One region of the Pseudoalteromonas sp. NEC-BIFX-2020_002 genome, then DNA from elsewhere that is predicted to be linked to it. Evidence: predicted binding sites of a transcription regulator. Region 1 holds the regulator's gene; the other holds the start of a gene.

Evidence for each region. The regulator LexA, encoded in region 1, represses DNA repair genes until DNA is damaged. The targets are predictions, from matches to a motif close to TACTGTATNNNNATACAGTA.
Region 2: the regulator LexA is predicted to act here: its motif matches at 5,532-5,551, upstream of HJP15_RS08290 (SulA-like leucine-rich domain-containing protein).

The regions. Positions count from the first base shown of each region.
Region 1 is NZ_JABEPJ010000019.1:32,363-45,315, forward strand. Features, by position in the region: gene HJP15_RS17740 (hypothetical protein) at 1-227, shown strand, start outside; gene HJP15_RS17745 (NnrS family protein) at 227-1,459, shown strand; gene hmpA (NO-inducible flavohemoprotein) at 1,482-2,663, shown strand; gene HJP15_RS17755 (endonuclease) at 2,846-3,499, opposite strand; gene HJP15_RS17760 (hypothetical protein) at 3,702-4,412, opposite strand; gene HJP15_RS17765 (hypothetical protein) at 4,621-5,001, shown strand; gene HJP15_RS17770 (PaaI family thioesterase) at 4,979-5,440, opposite strand; gene lexA (transcriptional repressor LexA) at 5,619-6,236, shown strand; gene coxB (cytochrome c oxidase subunit II) at 6,655-7,797, shown strand; gene ctaD (cytochrome c oxidase subunit I) at 7,797-9,398, shown strand; gene HJP15_RS17790 (cytochrome c oxidase assembly protein) at 9,398-9,925, shown strand; gene HJP15_RS17795 (cytochrome c oxidase subunit 3) at 9,961-10,836, shown strand; gene HJP15_RS22335 (DUF2909 family protein) at 10,736-11,050, opposite strand; gene HJP15_RS17805 (SURF1 family protein) at 11,063-11,800, shown strand; gene HJP15_RS17810 (transmembrane cytochrome oxidase associated protein) at 11,800-12,294, shown strand; gene HJP15_RS17815 (COX15/CtaA family protein) at 12,312-12,953, shown strand, end outside.
Region 2 is NZ_JABEPJ010000005.1:229,984-242,936, reverse strand. Features, by position in the region: gene HJP15_RS08305 (ABC transporter substrate-binding protein) at 1-1,111, shown strand, start outside; gene HJP15_RS08300 (response regulator) at 1,121-4,420, shown strand; gene HJP15_RS08295 (YchJ family protein) at 4,555-5,034, opposite strand; gene HJP15_RS08290 (SulA-like leucine-rich domain-containing protein) at 5,074-5,508, opposite strand; gene HJP15_RS08285 (tetratricopeptide repeat protein) at 5,713-6,168, opposite strand; gene HJP15_RS08280 (NCS2 family permease) at 6,297-7,589, shown strand; gene HJP15_RS08275 (hypothetical protein) at 7,614-8,372, opposite strand; gene cysB (HTH-type transcriptional regulator CysB) at 8,695-9,672, shown strand; gene HJP15_RS08265 (L-serine ammonia-lyase) at 9,720-11,096, opposite strand; gene HJP15_RS08260 (NUDIX hydrolase) at 11,197-11,787, opposite strand; gene pabB (aminodeoxychorismate synthase component I) at 11,793-12,953, opposite strand, start outside.

The sequences.
Region 1 (12,953 bases):
TTGGTGATTTTTATACTCGCTTACTAACGGGGGCAAATGTTGCTTTAGGTGTAAGTACAGTGTTTATGCTGGTGACGGTTTTATTGAGTTATCCGTATGCTCATTACTTGCCGATGACGTTACAAATAGTGGCGCATATATCAACAATTCTTGCTGCGACTGTTTTGAAAATTAGTTATGTGCTGCGCTGTGTGGCGCTTAATGGATTAGGAAAGGAAGTACGCTAATGCAACCAATAAATCTGACGGAACCAGTGCCTGCACGCATTAAGTTTTATCAAGTAAGCCAATGGCCATTATGGATGTTGGCATTTAGGCCTTCTTTTTTAGCCGGTGGTCTACTGGCTTTTTTGTCGATCGGTTATTGGTTACTTATTTTAACGGGCCATGTTAGCTGGGGCTTAAGTATGCCCGCGACACTTTGGCATGCGCACGAGATGATGTTTGGCTTTGCCGGTGCGGTTGCTGTTGGTTTTTTATTAACAGCGGCTCAAACGTGGACCGGTGTGCCGAGTTTAAGTGGTTACAAATTAATGCTACTCACGGTGATTTGGCTCCTTGCTCGAGGTTCATTTTTTATTACTGGATTGGGGCTCGAGAACGCCAATTTATATGCGGTATTATTTTTCCAATTAATCTGGTGGCTAGGCGCAATTGCAGCGCTGGCAAATATGCTACTAAAAGCCAAAAGTAAAAATAACTACCAGTTTTTGCCAATACTAGGTGCATTGTGCGTGCTCAATAGTGTTTATTTATGGCTCGCCATTGAGCAAAAAATGCTGTTGGCTTTGGCTACTGTCGATACCGCCGTTTTGGTCATGACCTTATTGGTAGGCGTGGTGGCAGGGCGAGTACTGCCCTTTTTTACCGCTCGCGGCTTAGATTTAGCTGAACAAGTACGTATTCCACGTTTGGATAAAGTGCTGCTTTACAGCTCGTTATTTGCTGTCGCGTTTTATTTTATCAGCCAACTATTCATATCAAGTGTTAATCCCGGTTGGGTATTGGCCGTTGTTGCTGTATTGCATTTAAGCCGCTCATTGTTGTGGTGGAATAATAAAATGCTCAAAGTGCCACTGCTATGGTCGTTGCACTTCTCGTATCTAGCTCTTGGGTTTGGTTTAGCATTGGTTGCACTAAGTTTCTATAGCCCTGTTATTTTGTTTAAAGACGCACTACATATGATCACCATCGGTACGATTGGCATGATGATTCTTGCGATGATGACACGCGTATCTCATGGCCATACAGGCCGGCCTTTAATTATTCCACACACAATGGCCGTGGCGTTTGCTTTGGTGCTTGTTGCAGCGATTGTTCGTTCGTTATTACCCTTTGTTATTGGGCCGCATATTACGTGGCAGCTAAGTGCTGTTTTGTGGTTAGTGGCCTTTTTGTTGTTCTTGATCCATTGCATTCCTATTTTAACGCGGCGTCGTGTTGATGGGCGTAATGGTTAGTAATTTAGCTTTAGGAAGTAGTATGTTATCTGATAAAACCATTGAAATAGTTAAAAGCACAGTCCCTTTGTTAGCTGAGGCCGGTACTGTGGTTACTGATCATTTTTATAAGCGTATGTTTAGCCATAACCCTGAACTGCAAGATATTTTTAATATGGCTAATCAACGCAGTGGTCGTCAGCAATTTGCGCTTTTTAATGCGCTGGCTGCATATGCCCAAAATATTGATAATTTAGGTGTTTTGAAAGAGTCGCTTGCGCGTATTAATCATAAGCATGCCAGTATGCATATTTTACCGGAGCATTACCCGATAGTTGGCGGTCACTTAATTGGCACATTAAAAGAGCTGATCCCAGAGCAGTTTACCCCAGAAGTTGAATATGCTTGGCGTGAAGCGTACGCATTACTTGCAGATATCTGTATTACCGAAGAAGCGGCTTTGTATGCCCATAGCAAAAATAACCATGGTGGTTGGTCTGGGACGCGTCGTTTTATCATTGCACATAAGCAGGTTGAATCGCAGTTAGTGACCAGCTTTATATTAAGACCATTAGATTCAAAAGCAGTGATCACTCATAAACCCGGGCAATATTTAGGGATTAAAGTACAACCCGATAATGCACAGTACAGTGAGATCCGCCAATATTCTATTTCACAGCAAAGTAATGGTAAAAGTTACCGTATTAGCGTGAAAAAAGAATTGCTTCCAGCACCGGGGATTGTGTCTAACTATTTACATTCATTGGAAGAAGGCAGCTTTGTTGATCTTTATCCGCCAGCGGGAGATTTCTTTCTACGTTCAGAAGATAAGCCTGCGGTATTAATCTCTGCGGGCGTTGGGCAAACACCTATGTTAGCAATGCTGCAAACATTACTAAGTGAGCAATCTAATCAGCCAGTGACGTATTTACATGCCTGTGAAAATAAACAACAGCACTCGTTTGATCAATTTATTCGTGAGCAGGGCGAAGCGCATGCTCGATTAACACACCATACTTGGTTAAACCAAGGTGGCGAGGAGTCTGACTTTTCAGGTTTAATGGATGTTGCACGTGTTGCTGAGCAATTACCACTGGCAGAAGGCGACTTTTATATTTGTGGGCCAAGTGGTTTCATGGCGGCAATTAAACAGCAGTTACTTACTCTAGGCGTGGATGCTGCACGCATTCATTATGAGGTATTTGGTCCACATCAAGATCTTTAACTGGCCTGAAATTAGGTCGGGTGCTTTATATATCCAAGTCACCTCAAGACGCTTGCATCTTGAGGTGACTTGGCTAGAAAATATAAAAGTACCCTTTATAAAGCTTAATATTGCGGATTTAATAAAGCGAGTTTACGCGTCAATATTTGACTTATTGCGAGTTAGCCCAATCAACCGTTTACCTATAACTTGGTGTTGCTGATTTTTTGGGCTAATTCTTGATGTTGCCATGCGCTAAATAGTTTTTGTTGTTTGCTCGAAATTTTTAATCCATACGTTTTTTGCATATAAAAATAAGCATCTGCGATACGTTTTCTCGAGTAAAGAGGGGGTTCAACTACGCGTTGTTTAAAGTCGACCTTTACTTGGCAACGGCCATATTGGCTAGCATCCCCCGCTATCATTCCAAATCGATAATTAGAGCGATCTGCATTTATTTCACCAATGGCTGGCGCGAGGTTATGTATATCGGCTTCCATCTTACGAAATTGAGCACTGGTTTTAACGCAATTTTTTCGCCCGCCATCTTGCCAGCATTGTAGTTGGTGACCAAATTCCCATGCAGGTACAATGTGCTCCCACTCAATGCGTACAGCGCGTGCATTTGGTTTTCCTGAGCGGGTTATTGCATTACGCGGTACATAACCGCACTGAGTTGGATCGGGAACGAGCTTTTTACCTTGGCGTTTTATGTCGCAGCCACAATAAATGCTTTTAGCGTCGGTAGGTAATGTTTTGATTAAATGCCTTTTCGCTGTAGAAAAGCGAGTAAATTGCTCGGCATTAAGGTTAAAACTAAACAGCGATGCCAATAAGGCAATAATAAAATACGGCATATCCAATCACTTAAGTGAACTACAGGAGGGCGTATTTTAGAGTTATTATTCAATAGCGTAAATCAGCTGAACGGACGAGCTTAAGTACTTAATAATTAAACTAATGTATATTTTTATAGATCAGAAAGTTTACATTGCATATTTTTATATGCAATTTAGTCGGCGATGGCGTGTGGTTATCGCCATCACCATTAAGAGAATTTTATGTGCGAGTTCGTTTACGTCGAGGCAACCTGAAGTTTTGTAGTAGTAAAATAAATCCAGTGATACAAAATAACACGCTACAGGCAGAAAAACTGATCAGTAATGGATTATTAAAGTCTTCTCGTTCGTCGTAATCCATAATATGTAGCATCCAAAAAAAGTCAAAAATACGCCAAATAGTACTGCGTACAGTAATAACGTTTCCATTATCTGCTGATAGATATAACGTTGTGCTAAAGGTGTCGTCAAAAGTTACTTGCCAAATATTTTGTTTATAACCCACTTCACGAGGGCCTGTTGTTAGTATTACAGCATTATTAACTTTTGCTTCTATTAATAAATGAGCGTAGGCATTTGCAATAATTTGGGTTTTACTCGGTGCTAAAAGCGGGCGCCCAGTAAGGCCATTAAAGCTATGCTCACCTTCGCTGTTATTCACTGTAATTATTGGGGTGGTTAAAAAATGACTATAAGTTATTTGAGTTGGCTGTGGAACTTGCAAGACAATATTATCAAGTGAGGTAGGGTAATCGGCTTGATTAAATGGGTTATTAATTGAGCGTGCTGCAAGATGCTTACCGTGCACTTTTTCAAGAGGGATTGCGCTCATTACTAAACCACCTAACAACCAGGCAAAAATTTGAATTGCTAGTAAATACCCGAGCCATTTGTGAAATTTACGAGCGTGTTTAAAAATGCGTTTATTCATATTACTACCTGTTTGTTATTATTTTTCAGCGCGGTATTTTATAAGCTATACTCGGTTTGCCAATGTGGCAAATTGTCGCATGTAGATTTTAGCTTAGATAAAACGTTGAATTATGTATCTTGAGGTGACTTGGGGATAGATTATTTGGTATAAAAGCAAAAATAGGTTAAAGTTTGCATTGTTTTTAATGTGAGATAAAAGAGAAATAATGTCGGAAATTCAATTTTTAAATGTAGATCTTGAGCTTGAATCCAAACAAGATATTAGCCTGTTAGTTGCAGACTTAAAAAAGAGTGCTGTGGTTTTACATTATGATAAAGATGAGTACCGACAGCTTGCACGCATTGAATCTAAAGGAGAAGTAACCTCTCCTGATAAGGCGATTAATCACTTATGCGAGTTAATAGAGTCGTGTTCGCGTGCAGCATTAAAACAATGGTTATCGTGCTCAAAGCGTACTTTTGATCTTGGCTTTGAATCAGGTACCTCGCCAAAGTGCTTTAATCAAGCATTACAGGTTGATACCTTGTTACGCATATCTGCAATAGGTGCCGGTGTTGAAATTACTATTTATCCTGTTCAGAGCTAATTTTACGCTCAACAACTGCTGCGGTCATCCTCGATACGCAGCATAATTCACCTCGGCTGTTGGTTATTTTTACTTCCCATACAGATGTTCGCTTACCCAAATGCAGTGGCTTAGCTATTGCTGTTAACGTGCCATTACGTGATGCTTTTAAATGGTTCGCATTGATCTCTTGTCCAACGCAGTAAAAGTTTGTGAAATCGACCACAAAATTAGCGGCATAACTGGCGACGGTTTCAGCTAAAACAACATTAGCACCACCGTGCACTATTCCCATTGGGTTATGATGCTCAGGGATGGCTGGCATAGTTGCAACGAGGTAATCGTCACCAATTTCACTAATCTCAATGCCCATGGTTTTCATTAATGTGCCTTGTCCATTTATACCGTTATCAAGACTTTTGCATTGTTCAAGGGTGATAGGTTGATACCAAATACTCATATGTCCATATTCTCCAATGGGTTTAAATTTACTTTATACTTTTTAACATTCATATCGGTAACTTCATACTAATAAATTCAATCAATATTTATGGTTTTATTTAAGCCAATTTAAATTTGCGATTTTCATATAACTGTATATACTCACAGTTAAATGTACTGTATGGAAACCCAGTTGTATGCGCCCATTAACGAATCGCCAAGCTCAAATTCTCGAACTTATTAAAGCTTTTATCAAAGATACAGGCATGCCACCAACGCGTGCAGAAATTGCGCAGACGCTAGGTTTTAAAAGTGCAAATGCGGCAGAAGAGCATTTAAAAGCACTTGCTAAAAAAGGTGTGATTAAAATGAAACCTGGTGCAAGCCGAGGTATTCAACTGGTTGAAGAAGATGAGCCAGAGCAACTAGGTTTACCGCTTATTGGTAGGGTGGCCGCGGGTGAACCTATATTGGCTGAGCAACATGTTGAAAGCCATTGCCAAGTTGATCCGCTGTTATTTAAGCCAGCTGCTGACTTTTTACTGCGTGTACAGGGCATGAGCATGAAAGATATTGGCATTATGGATGGTGACTTATTAGCTGTACATCGTACTCAAGTGGCTGAAAATGGCCAAGTAGTGGTGGCACGTGTTGATGATGATGTAACCGTTAAGCGTATTGAAAAAGCTGGGAAAAAAGTTTTCTTACATGCTGAAAATGATGACTTCTGCGCAATTGAAGTTGATCTAGAGCATGAATCTTTCAATATAGAAGGTTTGGCTGTTGGTGTTATTCGTAACGCCGATTGGATGTAATAACTTTTTCATAGAGTGGCATCAAATAGCTGAAGTTTGATGCTTTACATTTTTTAACCCCTAATATATTAGAACCCACACTTGTAAGTACCATTCAAAGCCTTATTACCCCTACTTATCCACTGCTTTTAGCTATTTAATATTACCTTCCTTTGGAAAATAACGCGCTGATTTTTAGTTGTTATTTTTGCAGTAAAATAAAATTTAATTGCCATTAAAACTTGCTAATTGTTCATTTTTTAACTAATTGGTTAATACACTGTATTAACAATTGCTCTTTAATGAGTGTGTTTATGCCTGTGGTATAAATAAATTGTTAACTTTCAGTTAAAATAACAATAAACGAATTGGCGCGATTTAATAGCAGTGCCGCCTTTTCGCTTTGCATTTTTGCAATAGCATTCAAAGGAGTCGTCACATGGGTAAACTGAGCTCTACCTTGTGGCTTATATTGTTTGTTCTACCGCAGCAAGTATTGGCAAATAGCCAATTTAATATGCGAAAGGGCGTAACAGATATAAGTAATGATGTTTATCAACTGCACATGACAATATTTATTATATGTTGTGTGATTGGTGTAATTGTGTTCGCGGTTATGTTTTGGGCACTAATCCATCACCGAAAATCAAAAGGGGCAAAACCTGCCCAATTCCATGAAAGTACAAAAGTAGAAATCCTCTGGACGGCAATACCATTTGTAATCTTAATCGCTATGGCGGTACCCGCTACTAAAACTCTAATTTCGATGGAAGATGCCAGCAAAGCAGATTTGACCATTAAAATTACGGGGTCGCAGTGGAAGTGGCATTATGAATACATGGGTGAAGACGTTGCTTTTTACTCTATTCTATCAACCCCTCAAGATCAAATTTCCAACCAAGCAGATAAAACAAACACCTATCTACTTGAAGTTGATAAACCATTGGTATTACCTATTAATAAAAAAGTACGTTTTTTGATGACTTCAGACGATGTTATCCACTCTTGGTGGGTACCTGATTTTGCTGTAAAAAAAGATGCAAACCCTGGCTTTATCAATGAAACGTGGACCAAAATTAATGAAGAGGGAATTTATCGAGGTCAGTGTGCTGAGCTATGTGGTAAAGATCATGGTTTTATGCCTGTTGTTGTTGAGGCTAAGTCTGAGCAAGCGTTTACCGATTGGTTGCAACAAGCGAAGCAAGCCAAAAAAACGGCAGCAGCAGCAGATGCAGCCCTGCTTGACCAAACCCTCCCTAAAGAGGAGTTAATGGTGTTGGGAGAGCAAGTGTATATGGCTAGTTGCGCCGCATGCCATCAACCAACAGGAATGGGTTTACCAGGTGTATTTCCTGCGCTCAAAGGTAATCCTGTGGTGTTGGGGGATATTAATGATCATATTGATGTGGTGATTAATGGTCGCCCAGGTACTGCGATGCAAGCATTTGTTAAGCAGTTATCAATTAAGCAATTGGCAGCTGTCGTTACCTATAAACGTAATGCATGGGGTAATGATACTGGGGATGTGATTCAACCGAGTCAAATACAAGCCGCGATTGATGCAACTTCGGAGGCTAAATAATGAGTAGCGTAACAGAGCAACAACATAATGAAGCTGGGCATCATGACGGCGGACATCATCACCCTGCAAAAGGGTTTAAGCGTTGGTTGTACACAACTAACCATAAAGACATTGGCAGCTTATATTTAATTTTCTCGTTGACCATGTTTTTAATTGGTGGCGCGATGGCGATGGTTATACGCGCTGAGTTGTTTCAGCCGGGGCTACAATTAGTTGATCCTCACTTCTTTAATCAAATGACTACAGTACATGGCTTGATCATGGTATTTGGTGCTGTTATGCCTGCTTTCACAGGGCTGGCAAACTGGATGGTGCCCTTGATGATCGGTGCGCCAGATATGGCGTTACCTCGAATGAATAATTGGAGTTTTTGGATTTTACCATTCGCGTTTTTAATTCTATTAGCCTCATTATTTATGCCTGGTGGTGGCCCTGCATTTGGTTGGACATTTTATGCACCACTTTCTACTACATACAGTAACGATAACACCGCGTTTTTTGTGTTTGCTGTGCATATCATGGGAATTAGCTCAATCATGGGAGCAATCAATGTCATTGTGACCATTGTTAATATGCGAGCTCCAGGTATGACTTGGATGAAGCTACCGTTATTTGTATGGACTTGGCTAATAACGGCATTTTTACTTATTGCTGTAATGCCTGTATTGGCAGGTGCCGTGACTATGGTCCTGACGGATAAATACTTTGCGACCAGCTTTTTTGACGCGGCTGGGGGCGGTGATCCGGTGATGTTCCAACACATATTCTGGTTCTTCGGGCACCCTGAGGTGTACATCATGATATTACCGGCCTTCGGTATTATCTCAACAATAGTACCTACCTTTTCGCGTAAGCGGCTATTTGGCTATGCCTCCATGGTTTACGCGACGTCCTCAATTGCGTTGTTGAGCTTTATTGTTTGGGCGCATCATATGTTTACGACGGGTATGCCGGTCGCTGGGGAGCTATTTTTTATGTATGCGACCATGCTGATTTCGGTGCCAACGGGCGTTAAGGTATTTAACTGGGTAGCCACTATGTGGCGGGGTTCGATTAGCTTTGAAGTACCCATGTTATTTAGCATCGCCTTTATTGTGTTGTTTACGATTGGTGGTTTCTCAGGGTTAATGTTGGCAATCACCCCTGCAGATTTTCAATATCACGACACTTACTTTGTGGTGGCACATTTTCACTATGTATTAGTGACAGGTGCGGTCTTCTCAATCATGGCGGGGGCTTATTATTGGCTGCCAAAATGGACGGGTAATATGTTTAATATCACTTTGGCTAAATGGCACTTTTGGTTGTCGTTAGTGAGTGTGAATGTGCTGTTCTTTCCAATGCACTTTGTTGGTCTTGCAGGTATGCCACGTCGGATCCCTGATTATGCGCTGCAATTTGCCGATTTTAACGCGATTATTAGTATTGGCGGCTTTGCTTTTGGCCTTTCACAATTGCTGTTTGTTGTTGTGGTGTATAAATGCGCACGCGGTGGCGACAAAGTTCCGGCAAAAGTATGGGATGGTGCTGAAGGTCTTGAGTGGGAGGTTGCTTCTCCAGCGCCTTATCACACATTTGAAACCCCACCGGAGATTAAGTAATGAGTCATGCACCGTTACTTAAACGCTTAGTTTTAATATGCCTAGGCATGTTTGCTTTTGCGTTTGCAATGGTGCCGTTGTACGACGTTTTTTGTGATGTTACAGGGCTTAATGGTAAGCCCTCGCTAGAGCAAGCAAAGCAAAGCACGCATATAAATGAAAAGCGTGAAATAGATGTGAGCTTTACTACGCATGCACAAAGTGGCGCGCCGTTTAAGGTGAAATCACATGAATATAGTGTGGTTGTTAAACCTGGTGCTATGCGTGAGGTGTTATTCAAAGCAAAAAATATCAGTAATGAAGATAAAGTAATGCAAGCTGTGCCGTCGGTATCGCCAGGTAAAGCAGCTAAGTATCTACATAAAATGGCCTGTTTTTGTTTTGATCAACAGCCCTTAAAAGCAGGGGAGGAGGTTGAGTTTAAATTACTTTTTTATGTTGATACGGAACTCCCTGATGATGTGGAAGAAATAACTTTATCTTATACCGTGTTTGATATTAGCAAGCAGTTAGTCGCCAGTAATTAGGCTGCCAAACTAATCGCTATTTAGGAGCAAGTAAAATGGATAAAAATCACGAAAAATACTATGTGCCCGCGCAAAGTCCGTGGCCAATAGTCGGTGCATTTGCAATGTTTTTTATTGCAGTGGGTGCCGCGCTTACTGTGATGCAGGCTAAGAATGAAGGTGGCAATGGTCATTATATTCTCTATGTAGGCATTGGCGTGTTGTTGTTTATGTTATTTAGTTGGTTTAAAAATGTCATTGAAGAGTCTGATAAGGGTTTATATTCAGCGCAAATGGATCGCTCTTTTCGTCAAGGTATGAGTTGGTTTATTTTCTCTGAGGTGATGTTTTTTATGGCGTTTTTTGGTGCATTGTTTTATGCCCGTATCCTATCTGTGCCTTGGTTGGGTGGAGCGGGTAATAATGCAATGACCAATGAGGTGCTATGGCCAACCTTCGAGGCTATGTGGCCATTAGTCACAACACCAGCAGGAGGTACAACACAAGCCATGGGTTGGCAGGGGTTGCCACTGATCAACACATTAATATTACTCACCTCATCGGTCACTTTGCATTTTGCACATGTCGCAATGGAGAATAATAAGCGCGGACCATTAAAGGTATTTTTGGCATTAACGGTTGCGCTAGGAGTTTGCTTTTTAGGCCTACAAGTTGAAGAGTATATTCATGCCTACCAAGATCTTGGGTTGACCTTAGATGCTGGTGTATACGGCAATACATTCTTTTTACTGACCGGTTTTCATGGCCTGCATGTGACCTTAGGTACGGTTTTATTATTGGTCATTCTAATTCGAATTATTAAAGGCCATTTTAGCCCGGATAAACATTTTGCTTTTCAAGCGGCTGCTTGGTATTGGCATTTTGTTGATGTGGTATGGCTGTGTTTATTTGTATTTGTATACGTGCTGTAATTTTGTGAATAGGCGATGCGTTACTGTGGATAAAACCGATCTTTAACGCTGCAATTACAATCACTAATACAACAACAGAAAATAATACACGACGGCCTAAATAGTGAGACATAGGCCGTCCATCCGCTTTACCTGAGACCATAATAAATAAAGCTCGGAACAAGTTAAAAAGTATAAATAGTAGCAACAGTACGATAATAATTTTAATAATCACTGGGTCACCTTTATGCAGTTAATTTTATGGCGTAAACAAAAGCTTAGCTCAATTATCATACTTTGCGTGGTGGTGATTGTGATTTTAGTGTGCTTACGTTTGGGGTATTGGCAGTTACAAAGAGCTGAAAACAAAGCACTACAGCTAACACAAATAGCCGAGCTACAAGAGCAGGGAGTTTTGAGTTGGAAGCAAATGCATCAGCTTCCAACTAAGTGGAATAAAACCGGGTTGCATGTAACTGTGACGGGCATGCTTGATACAGAGCAATACTGGCTGTTAGACAATCAAGTCTATCAAGGGCAAGTTGGCTACGATGTTGTTACTTTATTAAAATTGACCAACAGTGATGATAACTTATTAGTAAATTTAGGGTGGGTTAAGGCCCCCATTAGCCGCGAACAGTTACCTCTGGTTCATTTACCAGCAAGCCCTTTCACCATGACAGTGCAATTAAAGCAAGGCACGCTCAGTGGCTTTACGTTGCAAAAAGCAGCGCAACACATAGATTCAAACTGGCCTAAGCGCATACAAATTATTGACTTAGCATTATTTACACAGCAGACGGGTCGTAACATAGTTGAATTTATGGGGTATCGTCAAGGTGATGGCGATAACATCGCTGTGCCTCATTATAAAGCTGTGGTGATGAGCCCCGAAAAACATCAAGCATATGCTGTGCAGTGGTTTTTAATCGCTGTTGCTTGCCTAGTTATTGCAATATTCGCTAGTAAAAAGAAGGAATTATAATGAAAAATAATCCATTAATGATATTTATTGGTTGTTGTTTAGTGCCTTTAATAATGGCGTATTTAGCCTTAAAATTTGACTGGATCCCAAGCGCATCGAGTAATAAAGGCGAGTTTTTAACTCAAGAAATTAAACTGCAAGATTGGCAACAATCTGAGCATAAACAGTGGACTATAGCGCTTAATCACCCTGCACAATGTGAGCAAGCGTGCGCTGAGCAATTACACGCACTAAACAATCTTTATGTTGCCCTTGGTAAAAACCAAGGCAAAGTCGATATGGCAATACTTGGGCAGGCGCAACAGCAAACATTGCGCTGGCGTGAACTCCCTGCAGTCGATGTGCTCCAGCCAGCAAGTTTATATTTAATTGATCATATGGGGTTGGTCGTTTTGCAGTACCCGTATCATGTAGAACCTCAGCAAAACCGTTTAACTCAAAAAGGATTGTTAAAAGATTTAAAAAAATTACTTAACTACTCGCGTTCAAGCTAATTTAAGGAGTGCTAACTATGTATAAAAATTATAAAAACTTGGTATTAGCTACGTTTATGTTGTCGATTTTAGTTATTGGGCTTGGCGCTTATACTCGTTTAAGTGATGCGGGTTTAGGTTGCCCTGATTGGCCAGGGTGTTATGGATTTTTAACCGTGCCCAAGCATGCAGCTGACCTTGCTCATGTAGAGCAAAGTTACCCTGATATGATGTTTGAAACCGCGAAAGCGTGGAAGGAAATGATCCACCGCTATTTTGCAGGTACCCTTAGCTTATTAATTTTAGCGCTATTTATATTGGCTTTTTCAAAGCGCCAACATCCGACCACGCCTGTTAAGTTACCATTGTTACTACTTGCGTTAGTGGTTTTTCAGGCCGCGCTAGGCATGTGGACTGTTACCATGAACTTGCAGCCTGTCATTGTAATGGGCCACCTTTTGGGCGGCTTTAGTATTTTGTCTTTAGTTACACTGTTGTATTTACGACTTACTGCACAGCCTATTAGTGGAGGCGATGCCCCTGCAAGGCGTCATTTTAAGCTGAGCTTGGTTGCGTTAGTGGTACTGGTAATTCAAATTGCGCTAGGCGGCTGGTTAGCTGCTAATTATGCTGCCCCACATTGTAACGGTTTACCGCTGTGTAGTTATGGCCAACCATTT
Region 2 (12,953 bases), on a different contig from region 1:
ATCCGCAGTTGCTATGCAGATGGGTTTTATGACAGCACTTAATGAAGTTGGCAATACAGTTAACGGCTATCAAATTAATTTTTTAGAAAAAGATAATCGTGGGAATAGTAACCGTAGCTTTTTGACGATGAAACGTTTTTTAAACGACCCCAAAGGTCTTGCTATTCTTGGAGGCTTACATTCCCCACCATATATAAAATATAGAGATTTTATTAATGAAAATGGGTTGTTGCTACTTGTACCGTGGGCTGCGGGAGGGCCAATTACCCGCTACCCAAACGTTAAAAATTGGGTATTTAGATTATCACTAGATGACACTAAAGCTGGCATGAAAATGGTAGAGTACGCAACGCAAATATTAAAGTGTAACTCAGTTGATTTACTTTTAGAAAATACACCATGGGGGATATCTAATCATAAAACCATGACGAATGCCTTGGGCAGTGCGATACCTAATAACGTTTATTGGTTTAATTGGAATGTAAAATTATCTCAGGCCAGCATTTTACTAAAAGAAATTGAGCAATCAAAAAGCGACTGTGTGCTGTTCGTTGGCAATGCTGTTGAAGGAAAGTATTTCGTTAAGGCAATGGCAAATCTACCAAAAGAAAAACAAAAGCCGATAGTAAGCCACTGGGGTATCACAGGCGGTGATTTTTTTAACTCAGTCAGTGGTGAATTAAATAATGGGTTACCGTTATATTTTTTACAAAGTTGCTTTGATTTAAATCGACCCGATTTGGACCTACATACACAGCAGGTGTTAGACATAGCTGCAAAGTTATTCCCTGATGAATTTAAACAAAAAAAGCATTTATTAGCGCCCGCAGGCTTTGTACATGGCTACGATATAGGCAAAATATTGATAGCAGCGATGAATGATGTTGATTTGGTTGCACAGGTAAATACCGTAAGAGATAGAGTCAGAAAGAAGCTGGAAGAGTTAGATAAACCCATTACAGGATTAATGAAAGTTTATCAGAGGCCTTATTCAATATGGAGCGAGGACAATCCTGATGCGCACGAAGCACTCGGTGCAGAAGATATCTGTATGGCGCAATTTAATAACACCGGACAAATACACATCATTACCCCACAGCGTGAACTATAAAGTATGCTGGTGGCTATAAAAAAAATAATGACTATGTCATCAAATAAATCATTTTATGCTTTTTTAATTACTAGTTTATTACTGTCTATTTTAGTTAGTACTTACTTAGTTGGAAGCAGAGCTGAAGATTCAGTCAATAAGCTGTATAGCAAAGCCAATCAAGTTGAGTCAGAGTTAGCAGTTAGTTATCTACGGCAGTTTTTAGATACCCGCCAGCAAATACTACAGGATTTATCTCGCCATCCGATTTTATCAAACAGTGTAATGGGGACAGATCTATCTCAAGCATCCGTGGCTGATTTTTTGAATGACTACAAAATATTGGGCAATACAGAATCAATAAAGCTTATTAATATATTAAGAGTGCCTATTTATGAAAACTTTCCCGCGATAGATATAACGGAAACTGAGGACGAAAATAGCTGGGTTCAAAAAATACTCGATGAAAAAGCAGATCAAGCGATTATATTGTCAACGCGCAACAACGAAAATTTCTTTAAAATTGCAGTGTCAGTTAAATACAGTGACTTTACTGAAGGGGTCTTATTGGTCGAGTTTAGCACAAGCTTAGAGGAGCTTTTATCTTCAGCAATTGAGAGTAATGCTTATGGTTTAACCTTGCAGGGACCATTGGTTTTATACTCGAACTTAGATGCTAATAAAGAATATTTGAGCATTAATAAGCAATACATAGGTGACACCGGGATTCAATTAGAATATTTAATCAGCACAAGCGTTTTAGAAGAAAAAGTATCAGGCTTTACGCGAGATATTTTTTTAGCTGTGATTGTTAGCCTCATATTATCCTTTGCAATTTTATTGATATTTGGTAAGCAACTTTTACTTAATCCATTTAAACGCTTGGAGCGATCGCAGCAAGTCTTAGCCGAAAGTGAAGAGCGGTATAAGTTATCAATCAGTGGCACTACAGACGGAATTTGGGATTGGGATATAGCCAATAAAACGGTTTATTACTCCCCCCGCTTTCGAGAACTATTAGGCTATCAACATCATGATATCGAAGGGTTTCCAAATAAACTAAAAAGTTTTAAACAAAAAATACATGAATTAGATAAGAGCAGGGTGTTAGATGTTTTTACTTTGCATTTAGAGAATAATCAACCATGTGACATTGAGTTGAAATTGTACACAAAAACACGTGAAATAAGACACTTTAGGCTTAAAGGCATTGCGTTAAAGAACGATAAAAACAACGCTATTCGTATGGCGGGTTCACTTACTGACATAACAGAACAAAAGACTGGGCAAGAGGCATTAAAGGCTGCAAAAGAGCAAAATGATTTATTAGCGAATGCGATCGAATCATGCAATGTGGGAATTTGCATAGCCGATGCAACTTTAGAGGGCTCACCGCTTGTATTCATTAACAGTGCGTTTTCTCGGATCACGGGCTATGGAGATGAAATTTTAGGACAAAGTTGTCGATTTCTCCAAGGAGTCGACACTTGTGCTGAAACGATTAAAGAAATCAAAGAGGCGCTGCAAGCTAAAAAAATTCATCGTGTAGAGATTTTAAATTATACAAAAGAAAATAAACCATTTTGGAATGACTTACAAATATCTCCCGTATTTAGCAATGAAGGTGTACTTAGTGCATTTGTTGGAATACAGCAAGACATTACTGAAAAAGTAGAAGCTGAAAAAGAACTTGTTGAAGCTAAAGGGCAGGCTGAGTTGGCTAATGTGACAAAGAGTGAGTTTTTAGCAGCAATGAGTCATGAAATACGAACACCGATGAATGGTGTACTCGGCATGTTAAACTTATTGAAACACTCAAAGCTGAATGAAGATCAATATTATAAAGTAAAGGTTGCTTCCAGTAGCGCGAATTCTTTACTGACTTTGATAAATGATATTTTAGACTTTTCTAAGGTTGATGCAGGAAAACTTGAACTAGAGATATTAGAGTTTGATATTCGAGATATGTTAGGTGAGTTTGCTCAGTCTGCGGCGGTGCCCGCACATGATAAAGGTCTTGAATTTATTTTAGATATGACTCAGGTAAATGTTTCGTGTGTTCAAGGTGATCCAGGGCGGTTACGACAAATATTAACTAACTTAGTCAGTAATGCAGTTAAATTTACTGCTTCAGGGGAGGTATTAGTTGAGGTCATACTAAGTGAAGTGGATATAGAAAACTGGCAACTCAGATGCAATATTAAAGATACTGGCATAGGCATAACGCAGGATCAGCAAAGTAAGTTATTCAAATCATTTTCACAGGTTGATGCATCAACAACGCGAAAATTTGGTGGTACAGGGCTCGGCTTAGCGATCGTTAAAAAATTATGTGTGCTTATGAATGGGGACGTGAGTGTTGAAAGCGATGATGGAAAAGGTAGTTGTTTTAGTTTTTATGTACAACTTTCAAAATCTGATAAGGCACAGCCCATAATACCTAATGTGGATATCAGCAAATTAAATATACTGGTAGTTGATGATAATTGCACGCACCTTAATGTATTAAGCTCACAGCTTAAACATTGGGGGGCGAATGTTAAGGTGGCGATGTCTTCAGCTGATGCATTCACGGTCGCAAATACCTTCTATGAAAAAAATAAGCGTACTTTTGATATTGGTTTTCTAGATATGGATATGCCGGGTATGAATGGTATTGAATTAGCAAAAGGGTTGCTTGCTAATGAGAGTCACAAAAGTATTCAATTGATTGTTATGACGACAATAAATGATAAGGGCGATGATGCATACTTTGAAAAAATGGGTTTTTCAGGTAGCTTTAAAAAGCCAGCAATAACATCTGATTTATTTGCGGTATTTGCGAGCACGGTAGGCAGCGGAGCTTACTCTGATAGAGCGAGCCAGTTGTCACAACAATTCACAAAAACACTGCGCAGCAATGGCGCTGTGGAAAATATAATATGGGAACCTTCAATTCGAATTTTACTTGCTGAAGATAATCAAGTTAATCAGATTGTTGCAATAAGTATGTTGAACAAACTAGGATTACATCAAATAGATGTAGCAGCAAATGGCGAAGAAGTGATTAGTTATCTAAAAAACGCCCAGCAATTTGAACAATATACCGCAGTGATTATGGATTGTCAGATGCCAGTAATGGATGGTTACGAGGCTACGCGGCAAATTAGAGAACTAAAGTGTGGAGAAATATACGCAAAAGTTCCAATAATCGCGATGACAGCAAATGCCATGGTAGGTGATAAAAGAAAGTGCATTGAAGCTGGGATGGATGATTATGTGCCCAAACCCATTATGCAAGATAACTTACTCGAAAAACTGCTTTTATGGTTACCCCATTCCTTAAAATGAAAATAAGGTAAGCTAACATACAAGCAGTGCTTGAGCTGATTTTTGAACGCCCTCGTTTAGAATACATTCTGTATTTAAATGTTGATTTATTTATATGCAATTTAGTTATTTAGCGCTAAGTTTATAGAGTCAGATCACACGCTATGGCACTTTTTATATTTTTTATTGCTACCACATGGACACTCATCATTACGATTTACTTTTATATCAGTAACAGGGAAAATTTCGCCATCTAAATAGCGCCACAGCTTATTTTCTTTGATAAATTGTGATTTTTCATGTAACTGACAATACAAATTTTGATAAAAATAACTAGCGCAAAATTCAACATAGCCTGCTTCTTCGTTGTGGTCAGTACTAATGACGCTTAATGATATAAAGCGACAACTATTAGCAAAGTCAGCAATTTCTATTACAGGGTTTTCGGCTTGTTTTTCTTGTGCATAAGTTTGGTAAACATATTTTGCGTTTTTTAGGGCATATGCAACAAAGCGAGAGCGCATTAGCTGTTCTGGGCTAGTTGCTTGTATTGTTCCTAAGTGTAATTTTTCACAGCAGTCTTGGTAGCTTTGAAGGCTCCCACACAAGCAAGTTTTGTCAGTATGTGTAGTCATAGTTCAAATATGTTTATTCAAAAACGGCATTTTAGCAGTTTATTGAGCTAATGCTATCTCTGTCATGTTTTGTGTCTTAGTAAAGCAATATAGCTTTGCGCTAGCTTGGTCTAATTTTAGTGAGAGATTACTAATTTGATTATCTTTTACGATATCAGTCCATGTTATCACCGCTGCAAAATTACCATTATGTAATGCAGAATTTAAAACATATTCTAAATTCACAAGATGCTTTTGTCTTATTACTAAGAGCTTACTTGTATCAATTGAGCATGAATCCAGCAGAGCTTTACTTGGTACATGATCTGGTGCTATTAATAATGTCCATGCATTTTTATTATTATAATGATGTAGAACCTTTAGTAGTTCAAAAGTAGCTGATATCTCATCCTCAATTTGAATTAAATTTACTGACGAGCTTAGGTTATCTTGTTGATAGCTTTTAACGGTTCTAACAGTAATTGGCTGTAACATAGGTTCTACTCACTGGTTGTTTATACAGTATGTGTATACAGTAGTTTATACAGTGTTTGTGTGCAAGCGTTTTTTGCCAATTTTTTATACGATTACTGCCTTTAATTTTTTTTAATAGATCAAATGCGGAAGTGAAAAGTTTAAATCTTTTAAATTTCAAATATTTATTTTTTAGTGAATTAAAAAATCGTTTAATTCCTTTGGCTAGGATTGTGATGGGATTAGGTGAGAAAACTGTTGTTGATGAATTTGTTCATACAATGATGCTGCATAACATTGTGCATCTTTAAAGCGACGTGTTGTTATGTGTTTACGTAAGTCTGCTAATGTGATCGTTGCAGGTTCATAGCCTTGGCTGCTGGCTAAAGTTAACCATACCGCACCATGAAAAATGCTACTGGGTACGCCTTGGCCTTTAATAAAAAATAAGCCCAGATAAAACTGTGCCTTGTGATTGCCTGCCATCGCAGCTAGGCGCATCCATTTAGCGGCCAGAGGGACCTGTTCATTTTTTAAATAGTAAAGTGCTTTCGTTACTGTTTTGTCCGATGTTTCAGGTGTGGGGTCTTTATTCTCAACTGTTGTTGGTTGAGTTATAAATGACAACACGTTTTCAAGTTGTTGTTCAAGATCAAGGCCAATTGGAGATGTATCAGTCATAATGCCACGCATGTTATTTTTTTTATACACTACGTAAGTTTAGTCTAAGACCGGGTGATTTGTCCTATTATTCTTTTAATCTGTGATAAAATTACGAAATTATTCCCCTGTGAAAATGAATTATCATTATGCTTGATGCGTTATTTAAAATTAGCGCGCACAATTCGACTGTGCGCCGTGAATGTATTGCTGGTTTAACGACCTTTATCACCATGGTTTATATTGTTTTTGTTAATCCGGCCATGTTAGCTGAGGCCGGTATGGATCAAGGTGCGGCTTTTGTTGCTACTTGTATCGCAGCTGCAATTGGTTGTTTTATTATGGGCTTTTGGGCTAATTATCCATTAGCGTTAGCGCCAGGTATGGGATTGAATGCGTTTTTTACGTATGGTGTGGTGCTTGGTATGGGCCATACTTGGCAGGCTGCGTTAGGTGCCGTGTTTATATCGGGCTGCATTTTTTTGCTTTTAAGTTTATTTAAAGTGAGGGAGTGGATAATTAACGCGATTCCGCTTGTTCTTAAACAAGCTATAGCGACAGGCATTGGTGCTTTTTTAGCGCTTATTGCGTTAAAGAATGCTGGAATTATTGTCGCGAGTCCAGCCACGTTAGTTCAGCTTGGAGATATAACTTCTGCGGGTCCATTACTTGCAATTTTAAGCTTTTTTGTCATCGCGGCGTTATTATTTCGTGATTTCAAAAGTGGTGTATTGATCAGTATTTTATTAGTGACATTGATTTCTCTGAGTTTAGGCTTAGTGCAATACCAAGGCGTAATTTCTATGCCGCCTTCACTTGCTCCTACATTTATGCAATTGGATTTTGCTGCTGCGTTTGAGCTTTCTATGCTCAGTGTTATTTTTGCTTTTTTGTTTGTTGATTTATTTGATACCTCAGGTACTTTAGTTGCTGTAACTCAAAAAGCAGGTTTAGCCGATGAAAAAGGCAATATGCCTCGCTTAGGACGAGCATTAAGTGCTGATAGTACGGCAACAATTGCAGGCTCAGTACTTGGCACATCTACGACAACGTCATATATAGAATCGGTGGCGGGTGTGTCTGTTGGAGGGCGTACTGGTTTAACCGCTGTTGTGGTCGGGCTGTGTTTTTTATTGATGATGTTTTTTGCACCGCTTGCGAAAATGGTTCCTGCTTATGCTACCGCTGGTGCAATTTTATATGTTGCAGTTTTAATGCTGCAAAATTTAAAGTTTGTAAATTGGGATGATATGACAGATGCCATTCCGGTCAGTGTAGTGCTGTTAATGACACCTTTAACGTTTTCAATCGCGCATGGGATTGCACTTGGTTTTATTTCTTATACGGCTGTTAAAGTATTATGTGGTAAACGTGATGAAGTTAGTATCAGTGTATGGATACTAACAGCGATGTTTGTTATTAAATTTGCATTTTTGTCCTAATAAGATAAAACGAAGAAAAAGTGATCACCACTTTTTCTTCGGTGCAAATAAAATATCTAAGTCGTCTTGTTCTTCTTCGTTTTTCTTTTTTAATGCCGTTGCATTTGAAGCTTTAAGTTCAGTACTAATTGTTTCCAGGTAACCTTCCAGCTCAGCGCGTTTGGTTGTTACATACTCATCAGTGTAGGAAATTGCAGAAATAGTCGCATAAGCTTTTTCAAAGTATTGCCTAGCTGAGCCGACCATATTAGCTGAACGTGCTGATAAACCTCGCTTTATTTGACTTTCTATATTTATTTTTAGTTGGAGTTTTTCTAGGCGTTTGTCTTCGGCAACGAATACTTGGCTATCTACTTTCCCTTTTCCATGTTCAGAACGTAGTATCACTCTTAATTTTTTTATACCTTGGATCAATGCAATGAGTTGCTTGTCGTTATCCGGTAACGCTAAGTTCTCACCGTTTGTCCCTTCAGGCTTGTTTGCTAGACGTTCTTTTGATTCTTTTAGGCGGTTTTTTAGTTCTTTTGAAGTGGGGGATAATTGTACCATTGAAGATAGCGCGTCATAAATACGACGCTGAATAACATATAAAATGTGATCTGACATGGGGATATTGGCGCTATTAAGAAGCACATCTTCAGACTCTTCGATGATCTTTTTTTGTTTTGTAAGGTCTTTACGACGCTCAGTCTCTTGTTTCTCTTTATGTTGTTGTACAGCACTAACCCAAAGGGCAATGACGATCAGCGCAACAATTAACATAATAATAATAGAAACGATCATGGTTTTGGTCTCTGGTTTCTCAAACTAATAATTTTTATCTTACATTAAATATATGCTAACTGGGTAGTTTTGCGCAGCTTATACAAAATAAAATTAGCATTGTGGTTATTTATTACTATTAATTGCACGTTCATAATATTTTCCAATTTGAATACCAGTCAAATGATGGCTACCTCAAGGCGTAGGATTATGCTAGCCTTGATGCATTAGTCTTATAAATGTACCTGTGGCTGTATTTATTTTCTTTAAGAAGAAATAAAGCTTGGCTTGAAGCGGTGTAACATTTATAAATAAGCAGTATAACAACACTAAAAATGCAGCCATGAAATTACAACAACTCAGATACATCGTCGAAGTTCAAAACCATAAGCTTAATGTATCAGCAACAGCTGAAAGTTTATTTACCTCACAACCAGGCATCTCTAAACAAGTTCGTATGTTGGAGGATGAACTCGGCGTGCAAATTTTTGGACGAAGTGGCAAACATTTAACTCATGTGACCAGTGCTGGGACTGAAATTATTAATATTTCACGCGAGATTCTTTCTAAAGTCGAAGGAATTAAAGCGGTCGCAAATGAGCACACATTGCCAGATCAAGGTAAGCTGAATATTGCTACAACGCATACGCAAGCACGTTATGCGCTGCCTAGTGTTATTCAAGGCTTTATGAAGAAGTACCCTGCAGTATCGTTGCATATGCATCAAGGAACGCCGCAGCAGATTTCTGATGCTGCAGCTAGAGGGGATGCGGATTTTGCAATCGCAACTGAAGCATTGCATTTATATTCAGATTTAGTGATGTTACCGTGTTATCACTGGAATCGCAGTATTGTAGTTGCAAAAGATCACCCCCTAGCTAAAAAAGCAGATTCACTTACCGTAGCTGATATTGCAAAGTACCCATTAATTACGTATGTATTTGGTTTTACTGGGCGTTCAGAGCTTGATAAAGCATTTAATGCGCAAGGGCTTGACCCCCATATTGTTTTTACAGCAACGGATGCCGATGTGATTAAAACTTATGTGCGCCTTGGGCTAGGGGTCGGTGTAGTTGCATCAATGGCAATTGATCAAGTCTCAGATACTGATTTGGTGTGTATTGATGCGAGTCATTTATTTGAAGCCAGTACGACTAAAATCGGCTTCAGAAAAGGCAGTTTTTTACGCAGTTATATGTATGATTTTATAGAGCGCTTTGCACCTCACTTAACAAAAGAGCGTGTTGAACGGGCGAGCTTATTACGAAATCAAGATGATGTAGACAAATTGTTTGAAGGTATAGATTTACCTGTTAAGTGATGAAGTATTAAAAAAGCCGCAAAAGCGGCTTTTTTAATACGTAAAACTTAACACTCGATAATATTGACAGCTAAGCCACCACGTGCGGTTTCTTTGTATTTTGTTTTCATGTCGTTACCAGTATCAAGCATCGTTTTAATAACCTTATCCAATGAAACTTTTTGTTCGCCACTGCCGCGGATTGCTAAACGGGAGGCATTAATCGCTTTAATTGCGCCCATTGCATTACGTTCAATACATGGCACTTGAACAAGCCCACCTACAGGATCGCAGGTTAAACCTAAGTTATGTTCCATGCCAATTTCAGCCGCATTTTCAACTTGTAATACATTACCACCAACAATTTCAGTAAGTGCACCTGCGGCCATTGAACAGGCAACGCCTACTTCGCCCTGACAGCCAACTTCAGCACCTGAAATTGATGCATTCTTTTTATAAAGTATGCCAATAGCAGCAGCAGTCAACAAGTAGCGAGTCGCGATATCGCGATCCACCTCTTTAATAAATGTATGGTAGTACATTAATACCGCAGGTAATATACCCGCTGCCCCGTTAGTAGGAGCGGTTACTACACGACCACCTGCGGCGTTTTCTTCATTGACGGCTAAGGCAAATAAATCAACCCAATCCATCGCGCGAAGTGGATCATTACTGACTTCAATATTGAGTTTTAAATACAGACTAGGTGCGCGGCGCTTTACTTTTAAACCACCCGGTAATATACCTTCAGTACGCATGCCGCGTTCAATACACGCTTTCATTACTTGCCAAATATTGAATAATTCATCTTTTATGGCATCTTCAGTGCGAAGTGTTTTTTCATTTTTCATCATTAAGCTTGATACGCTATACCCTGAGTCTTTACACATTTCGAGTAATTCTTTAGCGCTGCCAAATGGAAAAGGTGCAGGATTTTCTTCGCGAATATCAAGTGCAGCTTGTTTTTCGTTATCAAACTCTTCATCGGTTACAATAAAGCCACCGCCGATTGAATAATAAACTTTACTGTGGAGTTTATCGCTTCCTTTAAATGCAATAATTTCCATTGCATTTGAATGCTTTGGTAAGGTTTTACGACGATGAAATACGATTGCACCTTGTTTCGGGAATTTGGCTTGATGTACTTGATTTAAGTGGATGACTTGTTCATTTTCGATTTTAGTGAGAATATCATCGACTAAATCGGCATCGATCGTTTCTGGGTCATAACCCGCAAGACCTAGAATAACGGCTTTACCTGAACCATGACCAATACCTGTTTGTCCTAATGAGCCATACAGCTCGACTTTAACGCTGGTGACATCGGTTAATAAGCTTTGTTCTTGTAGTTCGTTAACAAATAAACGCGATGCGCGCATTGGGCCGACGGTGTGAGATGATGACGGGCCGATGCCAATACTAAACATATCAAATGCACTGATCATAATTACTTTACTCTACTTTTTACTCAGCACGATTGCTGCCTTTGAACGGTCGCACATAATAACGCGTAATTATACCCTTGTAACCATTTGCAACAGAGTTTTAAACTGGTATGGCGAGCTGTTTTGTAAAGTTTTTTATAATGCTTGCAGTTGCGCCCCATAGTAATCCATAAGGGGTTGAAAACCCTTGTAAAGTGATTATCTTACCAAAACGCTCAAAATTTATAGGATGCCAATTATTTACATTAGCGAGTGCACTAACTTGCAGCAAAAAACTTGCAGCGACTTCATTTTTATCAGCTTGCCAAAATGTATTGGGTGCTAACAGGCCTACATAGGGCGTAATCGTGAAACCTGTGAGGGTGGAGTAATCTGCTAATTGACCAACGATAGTCACATTCGATGGGGCAATATTAAGCTCTTCATTTAGCTCCCGCAGTGCGGTATGGCGTAAGTTTGTATCGGTTAATTCATGTTTACCGCCAGGTAAGCAAATTTCACCCGGGTGATGATTTAAAAAAGTAGGGCGCTTGCATAATAATATATGTGCGCTGTTGTCTATATCAATTAATGGCAACATGACTGCACTGGCCCGTTGTGGACGTTTAGAGCGTATACTCTGAATTTGCTGCGCATGCTCATTAATAAGCGCGCTTAGCTGAAAACGCGCCATAAGCTGTTGACTATTCACACAGGTTACTTCAATAAAGGTAGAATTTTGTTTACTTTATCGTAAGTTTCTTGGTATTCCAAATCAACGTGAGAATCAGCGACAATTCCGCCGCCAGCCCAACAATAAATATGTTGTTTATGACATACTAAAGTACGAATAGTGATACTGGTATCCATATTGCCACAGGCGCTTAAATAACCAATTGAACCACAGTAAATACTGCGACGATGTGGTTCTAGTTCTTCAATAATTTCCATCGCTCGAATTTTGGGAGCCCCAGTGATAGAACCTCCGGGAAATGCCGCATAAAGTTGATCAACGGCTGTTTTATCATCAGCTAATTGCGCAGTGACTGTACTGACTAAGTGATGCACTGCGGGGAAACTTTCAATAGCAAATAGAGAGGGGACCTGCACTGTGCCAGGCTTTGCAACTTTGCCTAAATCGTTGCGCAGCAAGTCAACTATCATGACATTTTCAGCGCGGTCTTTGGATGATTTTTGTAAGCGCGTTGCTTGTTGAACATCTGTTACTTCATCAAGGCAGCGTGGTAGCGTGCCTTTGATTGGTTTGGTTTCTATGTGCCCGTCAGTGATGGCAATAAAACGTTCTGGGGAAATAGATAAAATAGCGCCATCAGGGTGATTGATAAAACTTGAAAACGGCGCTTTATTGGCTTCTCTTAATAGGCAGTAAGCTTCCCATGGTGATCCTTGGTATTGCGCTTCGAAACGTTGAGCAAGATTTATTTGATAACAATCGCCACTTTTCAAATAAGCTTGAATTTTTGAAAATTTAGCGCCGTATTGATCTCGACTCATATTAGATAACCAGTCACGGGTTATTTTAAATGCTTGCTGTTGTGTTGGTACATCATTTAAAGGCGTTAAATACAGAGCAAGCCTGTCGGTATCAGGCTGGGCGACATAAAACCAGCTGTTGCGTTGTTTATCGTAAATAAGCGCATCTGGGTAGAGTCCAAGGCTAAGCTGTGGCATATGAATATCGTTAATGGCTTGCTCAGGAACTTGTTCAATAACTCGGCCAAAGTCATAACCAAAATAGCCAAGCCAACCACCGCTAAAAGGTAAGGCGGGTTGAATTTTGCTGCTATCTAATTTATTAAGCTCTTGCTGCATAATAGCAAAGCTGTCTTGAGACGTTACTTGGCCATCAATATAAGT